Regions from separate parts of the Citrobacter sp. U14242 genome, predicted to be linked through region 1. Evidence: predicted binding sites of a transcription regulator. Region 1 holds the regulator's gene; the other holds the start of a gene.

The links. The regulator LexA, encoded in region 1, represses DNA repair genes until DNA is damaged. The targets are predictions, from matches to a motif close to TNCTGTATGTACATACAGNA.
Region 2: the regulator LexA is predicted to act here: its motif matches at 2,283-2,302, upstream of ACLJXE_RS23775 (DinI-like family protein).

Annotation. Positions count from the first base shown of each region.
Region 1 covers NZ_JBKGLW010000013.1:85,912-91,888, reverse strand. The annotation lists gene ubiA (4-hydroxybenzoate octaprenyltransferase) at 1-150, shown strand, start outside; gene plsB (glycerol-3-phosphate 1-O-acyltransferase PlsB) at 210-2,630, opposite strand; gene ACLJXE_RS20320 (diacylglycerol kinase) at 2,802-3,170, shown strand; gene lexA (transcriptional repressor LexA) at 3,280-3,888, shown strand; gene dinF (MATE family efflux transporter DinF) at 4,010-5,329, shown strand; gene ACLJXE_RS20305 (CsbD family protein) at 5,466-5,675, shown strand; gene zur (zinc uptake transcriptional repressor Zur) at 5,720-5,977, opposite strand, start outside.
Region 2 covers NZ_JBKGLW010000022.1:8,211-14,187, reverse strand. The annotation lists gene ACLJXE_RS23795 (DUF968 domain-containing protein) at 13-1,053, opposite strand; gene ACLJXE_RS23790 (RusA family crossover junction endodeoxyribonuclease) at 1,050-1,409, opposite strand; gene ACLJXE_RS23785 (hypothetical protein) at 1,412-1,612, opposite strand; gene ACLJXE_RS23780 (hypothetical protein) at 1,741-1,986, opposite strand; gene ACLJXE_RS23775 (DinI-like family protein) at 2,030-2,263, opposite strand; gene ACLJXE_RS23770 (YbgA family protein) at 2,493-3,452, opposite strand; gene ACLJXE_RS23765 (DUF977 family protein) at 3,709-4,047, opposite strand; gene ACLJXE_RS23760 (PerC family transcriptional regulator) at 4,053-4,469, opposite strand; gene ACLJXE_RS23755 (ATP-binding protein) at 4,489-5,229, opposite strand; gene ACLJXE_RS23750 (DUF1376 domain-containing protein) at 5,232-5,977, opposite strand, start outside.

The DNA of each region.
Region 1 (5,977 bases):
TCACTGCTGGTGGCGGGTGCGCTGTTTGTCTATCAGCAGAAACTGATTGTCGATCGTGAACGGGATGCCTGCTTTAAAGCGTTTATGAACAATAACTATGTGGGGTTGGTGCTGTTCTTAGGGCTGGCGATGAGCTACTGGCACCTTTGATTCTGGGTTAACCTGCAAAATAAAAACCGGTCAGTTCATTTTGACCGGTTTTTTTATGCTTACTCGCCCTGCGTTGCGCTTTCGATGGTCAGACGCACATCGGATGTGACCAGCTCGGCCAGCATCTGATAGATCTTCATCGTTTCTTCCGGTTCGGCATCACCGGTATCGCTGATGTAGCCCTCGTCACGCAGCGTCAGCACCAGAGAGCTGAACACGGCTTTATCGAAGAACTCAGGCGCGTTGATACCGTGCAGTACGGAAAGACGTTGCGCCACGGTACGGCTCTCTTTCTCCAGCGTACTGCGGTTGATGGACGGGTTTGCACTCAGCAGCCAGAAGGTAATGGCATAGCGCTGTAGTGTTTCACGCGCGCCCGCAGCCAACAGCTGAAGCGTGCGAGAGTGAACCGGGTTGATATGCAGCTCATCGTTCTGCAAAGTTATCAGACCCTGACGCTGCATTTCGTTGGCCAGCGCGTCAATCACGCCGGCAAGCTCATCACGCTCCCAACGCAGGAACAGCTCTGCTTTCAGCATCGGGTACAGCGCGTCAATATGCTGTTGTAACGCGGCGCGTGAAATCCGACGGTGCTGAGTCACAATCGCTGCCATCAACGAAGGCAGAACCAGCATGTGCGCAATGTTGTTGCGGTAGTAGGTCATCAGTACCGCCTGCTCACGCGGCAGAATGATGATGTCACCGATGGTGTCTTTCTCAACCTCAAACTTGTTCATCTGCAAGGCGTGGTCGATCAGTTCACTGGCGCTTTGTGTGGGAACTGTCGAATCCGCAGCATACGGTACATTGCGTAGCAGGCTCAGGTAGCAATCGAGCTGTTCGGTTAGCTGCTCGCGAGTCAGAGAACGCTGGCGGGAAGCCAGTAACGCGGTACAGCACAGGTTCATGGCGTTTGCTGCGCCCGCGTTGTTAATGCGTACCATCAGATCGGCAGCAATGTTATTCACTGTCGGCGTCAGCCAGGCCGGGCGAATAGACTCGATAGGATCGATAGATTCGCGCCACTCCGGCACATGCTGATTCAGGTAGGTCATCAATGGCATCGGTTCGCCAAAGTTAACGTAGCCCTGACCCAGATTACGTAGCTTGCTCAAACCGCGTAGCATTTGCGGCAGACTCTCTTTCTCTTTAGTCGCGCCACGCAGCTCTTTTGCGTAAGTCCCCACTTCCATCACGTGCTCGTAGCCGATGTAGATAGGCACCAGTGTAATGGGACGCGTACCGCCGCGCAGCATCGCCTGGATGGTCATCGACAGCGTGCCGGTTTTCGGGTCAAGCAGACGGCCGGTACGTGAGCGACCACCTTCGACAAAGTATTCAACCGAGTAACCACGGCTGAACAGCTCGCCCAGGTATTCGCGGAATACGGTGGAATAGAGCTTATTGCCTTTAAACGTACGACGAATAAAGAATGCGCCCAGACGGCGGAAAATCGGACCAGCCGGCCAGAAGTTCAGGTTGATCCCTGCAGCGATGTGCGGTGGAACCAGCCCCTGATGGTACAGAACATACGACAGCAGCATGTAGTCCATATGGCTGCGGTGGCACGGCACATAGACGATTTCATGCCCGTCGTGCGCCAGTTGGCGTACGCGCTCGGCATTGTGAACGTTAATTCCCTGGTACAGTCGGTTCCAGGTAAAGCCCAGGATACGGTCTGTCAGGCGGATCATCTCATAGGAGAAATTCGCGGCAATCTCTTCCATCAATGCGATAGCGTTTTGCTGCGCTTTTTCATGGGAGATTTTTTTGCTGCGAGCTTCATCTTCCACCGCGCGCGCGATGGCTTTTGAGGCCAGCAGTTTATTAAACAGATCCTGGCGGGCAGGGAGGCGAGGGCCAACCGCGGCTAAGCGCTGGCGGGCAAAGTGCATACGCGCGACGCGTGCCAGTTTCTGTGCGATGGTTTTATCTGTGCCGTGTTCGTCTGCCATGCGGCGCAGGGAGACGGAAGGTGAGAAGCGGACAAAACTGTCGCGTCCCAGCCAGGAGACGGCAAAGAATTTCTGTACGCCATTCAGCATGCGAAGTGGCGGATTGACCTCGCCTTTCTCGCGCCCTGGCGCACGGCCAAACATCACCGATACCGGCACCATCTGCACATCCAAATCGGGGTTGCTGCGATGCAGATCGAGATAGTTATGGAACAGCTTGATGGACTCTTCTTTTGGCGTGTAATAGGTGAATACACGCGGGCCGCCGTGTATAAACACGTAGCGCGGCAGCAAAGTCCCGTCTATCTCCAGCGGTTCCAGGGGATCGGGGAGGTCGTGCACCAGACATTGGGCACGCAGTGTCAGCAAGTCAGCTTTTGAGTTGTACGGTAAGACGTACATAATGGGACGAGAGGTATCGAGTCCCAATTCCGGGGCGGGTTCCGCCGGGATAGACTTGCTTTTTACCAGGATGCTTAATGGTAAATTCAGTAATTTGTAGTAAATTCGTGGCCAGCCGGACATAAACGATGTAAAGCCTCTGGTTAATAATGCAAATGCGCTGCAAGGATATCAGAAAGTTTAGTGAATTTCTGTGGTATCCCGTCATACTTCGCGCAGCTTTGCTTATGCCCTGAAACAAACAGGGTAACGATACAATGATACTAACGCTAATAATGTAAAAAGGTTCTTTTGATGGCCAATAATACCACTGGATTCACTCGGATTATCAAAGCAGCAGGCTATTCCTGGAAAGGTTTCCGTGCCGCATGGATCAATGAGGCGGCATTCCGTCAGGAAAGCGTTGCCGTACTGTTGGGGGTAGCAATTGCCTGCTGGCTGGACGTTGACGCGATTACCCGCGTACTGCTGATTGGTTCGGTGATGCTGGTGATGATCGTTGAAATTCTGAACAGCGCCATTGAGGCGGTCGTCGACCGGATTGGTTCTGAGTATCATGAGCTTTCTGGCCGGGCGAAAGATATGGGATCGGCTGCGGTATTGCTTTCTATTTTTGTCGCGCTGATCACCTGGGGCATCCTGTTGTGGTCGCATTTGCGATAAAGATTCCACAACTTCATAAATCTCCTGTTTTTTGTGCAGTTTGCGGTTCCAAATTCGCCTTTAGCTGTATATACTCACAGCATAACTGTATATACACCCAGGGGGCGGAATGAAAGCGTTAACGGCCAGGCAGCAAGAGGTGTTTGATCTCATTAGAGATCACATCAGCCAGACAGGTATGCCACCGACGCGTGCGGAGATCGCGCAGCGTTTGGGGTTCCGTTCCCCAAACGCGGCTGAAGAACACCTGAAAGCGCTGGCACGTAAAGGTGTGCTGGAAATCGTTTCTGGCGCATCGCGTGGTATTCGCCTGCTGCAGGAAGAAGAGGAAGGTTTACCGCTTGTTGGTCGTGTCGCGGCCGGTGAGCCCCTTCTGGCACAGCAGCACATTGAAGGTCATTACCAGGTTGACCCATCACTGTTCAAACCGAACGCCGATTTTCTGCTGCGCGTCAGCGGCATGTCGATGAAAGATATCGGGATTATGGATGGCGATTTACTGGCTGTGCATAAAACGCAGGACGTGCGCAATGGCCAGGTTGTTGTTGCCCGTATTGATGATGAAGTCACGGTTAAGCGCCTGAAAAAGCAGGGCAATAAGGTTGAGCTTCTGCCAGAAAACAGCGAGTTCAAACCGATCATCGTTGACCTGCGTGAACAAAGCTTCACTATTGAAGGGTTGGCTGTCGGCGTGATTCGTAACGGTGAATGGCTGTAATGATCTGCTGATTTCCTGTAGGCCGGAAAAGGCGTTTATATCGCTCTCCGGCAAGTTGCCCGATGACGTTACGCTTGTCGGGCCTACAAAAACGCGTTAATTCCTTTTCAGGCTCCTTTCCATGCCTTTCTTTACCTCCTCTGATAAAGCACTTTGGCACCTTGCCTTACCGATGATTTTCTCCAACATCACTGTCCCACTGCTGGGGCTGGTGGATACGGCGGTGATTGGTCATCTGGATAGCCCGGTCTACCTTGGTGGCGTTGCCGTTGGCGCAACAGCGACCAGTTTTCTCTTTATGTTACTGCTGTTTTTACGCATGAGTACCACCGGTCTGACAGCTCAGGCGTTCGGCGCGAAAAATCCGCAGGCACTGGCACGAGCGCTGGTTCAGCCGCTGATGCTGGCGTTGGGTGCCGGATTGCTTATCGCACTGTTTCGTACACCGGTTATCAGCCTGGCGTTGCATATCGTGGGAGGTAGTGAAGCGGTGCTGGAGCAGGCCAGACGTTTCCTTGAAATCCGTTGGCTCAGCGCGCCCGCCTCACTGGCCAATCTGGTGCTGCTTGGCTGGCTGCTTGGCGTCCAGTATGCACGCGCGCCAGTGATCCTGCTGATTGTTGGCAATGTGCTTAACATCGCGCTCGATTTGTGGCTGGTGATGGGCCTGCATATGAACGTGCAGGGCGCGGCGTTGGCGACGGTGATTGCTGAATATGTCACGTTACTGATCGGCCTGATGATGGTACGCAACGTTCTGCATTTGCGTGGGGTTTCGCTGGCGATGTTGAAGCTTGCGTGGCGCGGCAACTTCCGCCGTTTACTGGCGCTTAACCGTGACATCATGCTGCGTTCGCTGCTGTTACAACTCTGCTTTGGTGCTATCACGGTACTCGGGGCTCGCCTCGGTAGCGATGTCATTGCTGTCAATGCCGTTCTGATGACCCTGCTGACGTTCACCGCTTACGCGCTGGATGGATTTGCCTATGCCGTGGAAGCACATTCTGGTCAGGCTTATGGCGCGCGGGATGGCAGCCAGTTGCTGGATGTCTGGCGGGCGGCTTGCCGGCAGTCGGGTATCGTGGCAATCCTGTTTTCCCTGGTCTATGCCCTGTTCGGCGAGCAGATCATTGCGCTATTGACCTCATTGCCGCAGATCCAACTTCTGGCCGATCGCTATCTCATCTGGCAGGTGATTTTACCGCTGGTGGGCGTCTGGTGTTATCTGCTGGACGGGATGTTTATTGGCGCAACGCGTGCCGCGGAAATGCGTAACAGCATGGCCGTTGCGGCCGCGGGTTTCGCGTTAACGCTACTGGCTTTACCGCTACTGGGAAACCACGGCTTGTGGCTGGCGTTAACCGTTTTTCTCGCGTTGCGAGGTCTTTCACTGGCCTTCATCTGGCGACGTCACTGGCGTAAGGGCACCTGGTTTGCCTGATGCCTATGGTTAAAAATTCTGAATAGTAAATAAAACCCAGAATCCCTGACTACACTTATTATCACGCCCGGCAAAAACAGCATGTATCCGGGCGCAGCACTCTCGCTATTCACAACCTAACGATGAGGACTTGATGATGAATAAAGACGAAGTCAGCGGTAACTGGAAACAGTTCAAAGGTAAAGTGAAAGAGCAATGGGGCAAACTGACCGATGATGATATGACGGTCATTGAAGGTAAACGCGACCAGTTGGTAGGTAAAGTCCAGGAACGATACGGGTACGCGAAAGATCAGGCGGAGAAAGAAGTTAAAGATTGGGAAAAACGCAACGATTACCGCTGGTAATTAACCCCTCCCTCCTGAGAGTACAAGGATGTACGCTCTTTTATTTACCGCCCTACTTTCTTCTTCACCTGAATGGTATGGTCATGCTGGCAATCACCAGGATGGCGGCATGATTCAACTTCCACACATGCCGGACACAGGCCGTGGGCTTCAATCACGTTATGGCGCAGAGCAAATCCCATTTTAGCTGCCAGCGTATGCATAATATCTTCCACGCCTTCCGCACACTCTTCTTTTACCACACCACAGCGGTCACAAATAAACATTGCCGAGCTATGGGTTGGCTGATCGAACAGATGACA
Region 2 (5,977 bases), on a different contig from region 1:
TATCTCCTCTATTCATGCCAGTACGCCGATTGCCAGCGCACGATCTATAACGCGAAAAACAAGCATCAACTGGTCACCATATTTCGCTTCAAATGCCACAGGATCAGCATGCAACTCATCGTGATGTTCTCTGCACAGTGGTATAACAAACCAGTCGTGCGCCTTTGTTCCCATCCCCCCCTGTCCATGGCCAATCAGGTGATGCGGATCATCTGCCGGTCGCCTACAACATTCGCAGGGTTGAGTTTTAATCCATGCCAGATATCTGGGAGCCATCCAGCGGATCCGCTTTGGACGTTTCATAAAGGTTTGCGGGGACTCAGGATCGACCAGAACACTAATTACGGGCTTAACCGCTGGCACCTGTGCTGGTGCCATGTTCACGGTTACTGTGCTGGCTTTGGCTGTAATGATGCTGGTGGAGGACACGCCAGGTTCGATATCGCATTCACGCATGACTGGCTGATGCTCTTCTGAAGGAATACGAAGCGCCCGGCAGGCTACTGATTCGGGAATTGCGTCGGTAACCCCCATACGTACCGCCCACCAGCAAAGCTCCGCAAGCGACAGTTCTCTGGATGGATCCTGATTAAGCGCCACCATAATGCTATTGATAATCCAGCTAATAACATTACGTCTCGCCAGCTCTGCAAGTTGCTCGCTGTAGTGGTCACGCAAATGGTTATCACAATGTCCACACAGAAGAACCGATCCGGGTTCATGACGCAGAGTGGTTAACTCGTGATAATGGTAATCGCTGTGTGGCCATTGGCAGCAGCCTCCGCCATAACGCAGAAGCCAGTAATCAAGGCCACTCAAACCACCAACTGCCTTAATAACTTTTTCATCCAGGAAGAACGGTCGCAGGGACTCGTCACACGCAAGCGGCTGGCGAACGTCAGGAACACGGCCTGCAGGCAAACGCTCCATACCTGCTGGCTGGCTTTCCACCAGTACACGCTCAGAACTGAATAATGACATCAGCTCACTGCCCGGCTTGAGCAGCACAATTCCAAGTTCACGCGCAACCACGGGTTTAAGCAACGCCCTCATTCTGCAATCTCCCCGATAATTATTTGCCCCTTCTCTCCCCATAATTTAGTGACGCGTGAATCCCAGATGTGAGCATCATCTTCGTAAATGGCATCCATCAGGGCTTTCATCATGTTGTCGAAATCAGGTTTAGCCTGGTGTGGTTTACCATTGAACTCAGCCCGTTTCTTTTTGCTCCAGCTCGCTGGCATCGGAAGAATGAAGGTGACATGTGAACCGCTCTCCGCCAGCTCAACACCCCGCAGACGAACTTCATCACAGAAAGCCCAGTAACGCAGAACCTCGGGGCGTTTTTTCCATTTGTCAGCACGCGTCATTCTGGGCTTGCCCATTGGGGTGATATCGTAGACTTTCACATTCACCTCCAGATCCGTTGTTGCCAGGTTCTGTCCTGACGAGGAGGCTTAGATACTTCCGGCAAGAACGCGCTGATCGTCCAGTGAATAAAGTCATTATCCAGACTACGCTTGGTCTTAATCTGCTTTGCTTTATAGCGGGCTTCCAGTTCGTCAGCCTGCTCAGTGGTGAGTTGGGTGTGTTGAAACCAGCTTTTCTTCATAACGCACCTCTGGATGCGGCAAAAAGAAAATCGCTGGCGTTGGTTAACGTCAGTATGTGGGATTGCTTGAATTGATCTTGCGCCATGGGCTTTTCTCCTGTGGCGCAGCAGGTATAGGTTGTTCAGGCCTATGACGGGAGTGTAACAGATTTCTGGGTAACGCGATAACCAGCCCTTTCCAGCATCTGAGTAAACAACGTAGGTGTACCAATAATTTCATCATCCTGAAGAGGCATGAAAGACACCATGCTACCGCGACGGTACATCAGTGCGCGCTCACACTCAGGAAATGATCGCAGCCTGGCAACGATGACTCCATCGTGACATCTGATGACTGCGTAGCCTTTTTTGGGCAATTCTAATTTTTCTTTCACTTAAACTCCCCCATGCAATCGGGATAAAGTAATACCCAAAAAACTAATAAAACCAGTCGTCAGCGCTTTCCCAGGTCTCCTGGAGGATTTCCTCCACCTTCGTTTTATCGCCCTTATCGCCACCAAAAACTGTCAAGCTATCACCGCCAGCCGTGCGGATAACTAGAGAACAATTTCCATATTGATTCTGAAGTCGCTTAAGCAGCTCTTTCTCAAGTGCGGGTATGGCTCCGCGCGGCAGGTCTTTTGATTTGTTGATCGTAAGTTCTACCTTCATAATTCCCTCTACATCAAAATACTGTACATTCATACAGTATACCTATTGAATCTCATATTCAAGTGGTTAATAGCACTTTTTGCCAAAGCCATGCCGTTGTATACACTGAGCTTTTCCTAGCATTAGGGATTCACTAAATCTGAGTGGCAACACTGTATAGATAAGAAAAAACCCGCCGGAGCGGGTTAAAGATCCAGAGATTAAATAGTTTAAAGGCTGTATTCAAAAACTAATTAACCATCAGGCGTAGGGCTAAATCATCCGGGTAGGGGTCAAAATAGTTCTGAGTAAGCAAATAGCGATCTGGATATTCAGCCAGATAGTGCTTTAGCAAAGTAAGTGGAGCGAGTATCGGCAAGAGTCCACTGCTATAGTTGAGAATAACGTCACGCAGTTCTCCGCGCTGACGTGTATTCAACTGGTTACGGAAGTATCCCTGGATGTGCATCAACACGTTGGTATGGTTTTTCCGTGAGGACGGCTTCTTGAGGATTGCCATTAACTTTTCTCGGTAAAGAACAAAAAATGCTTCCAAATCATTCCACTCATGCATCGAAGCAACAAAAGGCCCAATTTCACGATAGCCTGCTTGGTTATGAGCCAAAAGCTGGAGCTTATAGCGACTATGGAAACTAAGTATCCCATGACGCGTAAGGCCATTAGCCCTTAAGATGTTAAGTTCATTGAGAGCAAAGATGCGCTCGACAAAATTCTCCCTCAGTACCGGATCGTGCAAACGTCCATCTTCCTCAACCGGCAACCACGGATATGCTTCCATTAACGCACCAGTAAAAAGGCCCGTGCCTTCTTTCCGCCCACGATTTCCCATTTCGTCATACAACCTCACTCTCTCCATACCGCAACTCGGTGATTTGGCACAGACAATAAAGCCAGACAAGGTGCTAAGCCCTCGGATATATGGAGTTGTGAATTCAGTCATTTTGTCAGTTATATCCTCACCAGGCTCGTGACTAAAACGCATGCGAATATAACCTTCATTGGTTTGAACCAGGCGCAATGCTGGGCGGGGAACAGATAAACCAATGGACATCTCCGGACAGACAGGCTTGAAAGTTACCCACTGAGCCAGTTCATCCATCGCAAAACCCATTCGTTTATGGCCGCCGTCGAACCGCACAGCTGTTCCGGTCAAGCATCCGCTAATCCCGATAGCTGGTTGAGTGTTCATATCGATACCCTCGTTAATTCAATGCCCACTTCGCGAAAGGAAAATCGTGACTGTTCAAATGATAATACCTAATCTATTTATATCATTCTTATTACAGATAAGCATAACCATGAGGACATCGCCAGCGTAATGAAAAGGAATCAGATAGAGCCGTAAAGTTGAGGTTCCTTCACTCATCCTTAAATCTTACGCCTACCACTAGCAGGACATGCTCAACGTCGAGTAGTGAAAGCCATGTTCCGCCGTTTTTCGGTTGTCATGCTGGCATCCTCCCCACGATATCTATAACCCGGCGCATAACTGCACTTCCCCGAAAATCTGCAGGTAACTCAATAACAGGTTTACTCGATCCGTATGAAAAACGCTGGAGATCGAAATCAATCACAGCCTTCTGATCCCTGAACAAACCAAGACGACCGTAACGAATGAGTTCGCCGCGTTCGGCTGCGACGCGGAAATACTTCTCAGCAGTCTGACGATGCAGCGACAACATCTGTGATGCCTCGCTAACGGTTAAGCGTCCACGGATTTTCACCTCTTCAATGATCACCCGAATAAGTGCCGCCTGCTCTTCTGGTGTATTTGGTCTTGGCATGCTGATCATCTCCGGGCCATACGTAGACATTCATTACGTTGCTGCGCTATACGTGACACTTCAGCTGAACTACGGGCAATGTCTAACATGTCGGTATATACCTTTGCCGCGCGCCGCCAGAGTCCCCGTGACTTAAGGTCTTTCGCCATTTTCTCCGCTAATTGCGTTTCAGCCGGATCGCTTTTCTCTTCCATGAAGGGCAGCTTTACGTCAGGTAATTCTGCATCCGGAGAGATGTTATAAACATACTGAGTTCCGTTGTGAGTGCGCAGGACTGTGCCGCTGACAGTCAGCGCGCGCAGAAACTTACCAGCGGTACCGGATGGAATATCCAGCGCTTCACACACATCACGTAATACGCAGTTCGGGGTATGGCGTACCACTATCGCTACCCGATCTTTCTGAGAGATTTCTATGGTCATTGGTCAATACTCGTTTTAGTTACTTCACGACCCGTAAATGGGTCACATTTTTGCGATAACTTCCCCAGGCGAAATTTACCCAGATACCGTCATCCATGGTTAAGCGGTCCATGACCCGCTCACCCAGAACTTTTGATAATTCGTCATAATTCAGGTTTGTAAGTACACCCACTGGTTTCATTGACGCCATACGGCGATCGATAATCTGATTAAGTAATACCCACTCATTGCGCGTATCACGTTGAACACCAACCTCATCAAGAACAAGCAAATCAACCTTGCACAAATCGTCCAGCAAATCGGACTCAGACTGGCCCTCGTCATAGCACTTGCGGGCGCGAAGCATCAAATCAGGTACTGTCACAACCAGAACGGAATAATCGTGCTGAAGCAGGTAGTTCCCGATTGCCGCGGCAAGATGATTTTTCCCTGTTCCGCAACTACCGCTGAATATGAAACTGGTAAAGCCATTCCCAAAGTTATGGGCGTAGCTCTTTGCCATCGTCAGCGCGTGTTTCTGCCCGTCGTTGCTCACCTGGTAATTTGCAAATGAACACCCCCTGTGCAACTCGCAGATCCCTGAGCGCCCAAAAATCCTTTCTGAACGGTTACGCTGATTTTGTTTTTCCAGCTCAGCTGCGCGCTTTCGCCCTTCTTCCTGCTGCCAGGCCATTAATTCCTGACTGCTGGTAAATTTCGGCTGAACACCTGCAGGCATGAGATTACGTAGACGGCCAAGCAAGTCATGCGTCGATTTCATCGTTACCCCCTGAATCCCGGCGGGATCTGAGTGTCAGGTTGTGAAACGCCAAAGCCAGCCTGTCGACGTGTACCTGCCGATGGTGAGGAAGATTTGGCGCGTGATGTTTTCAGGCTGGAAGCAAAAGTCTGTTCCCACTGGATGTGGTGTTTAACTTTCCCTTCACATTTCCAGTAGTCCCGGAACTGCTGTAATTCGACGGAGGTATACCCTGGTAGATCCCCAAGGTTTATTCCCCACTGCGCAGCCTGGCGTACAAAGTCATCACCAGGTGTCCAGTCATCTGTGATCGGAAATTTGCCTATGGGCGGTAAAAAGTCACCTGGCGCGTGTAACTCTCTCTCTTGGTTTTCTTTTAGATCTGTATCTGTATCTGTATCTGGATCTTTATTAGTTGGGTTTCCGTTGGTGTTCTGTTTTAACGGCTGCTCAACACCCGTTGAACACCCGTTGTTATTTTGTTGGTTATTCGCTCCTTTTTTAGCTTTTCTCGCCTGAGCGGATGCCTTTCCAGCTGCTGACTTTTGGCTGATTGAGTTTTTAACCGCCTCCAGATCACGCTCTATACGCTCCTGTACCCATTCGGTTCCGTTATCGTTAAAAAACTCTTTCAACGAAGGTTCAACGGCATCCCAACGGTCGTTACTCAGCCGTGCAATTTTCGATAGACGGTTTTTGGGGATCGGGCGACCTGTTTGCCAATAATTGAACATCAGTAGCAGGTATGCGCCATGCTCTTCTGTAGACA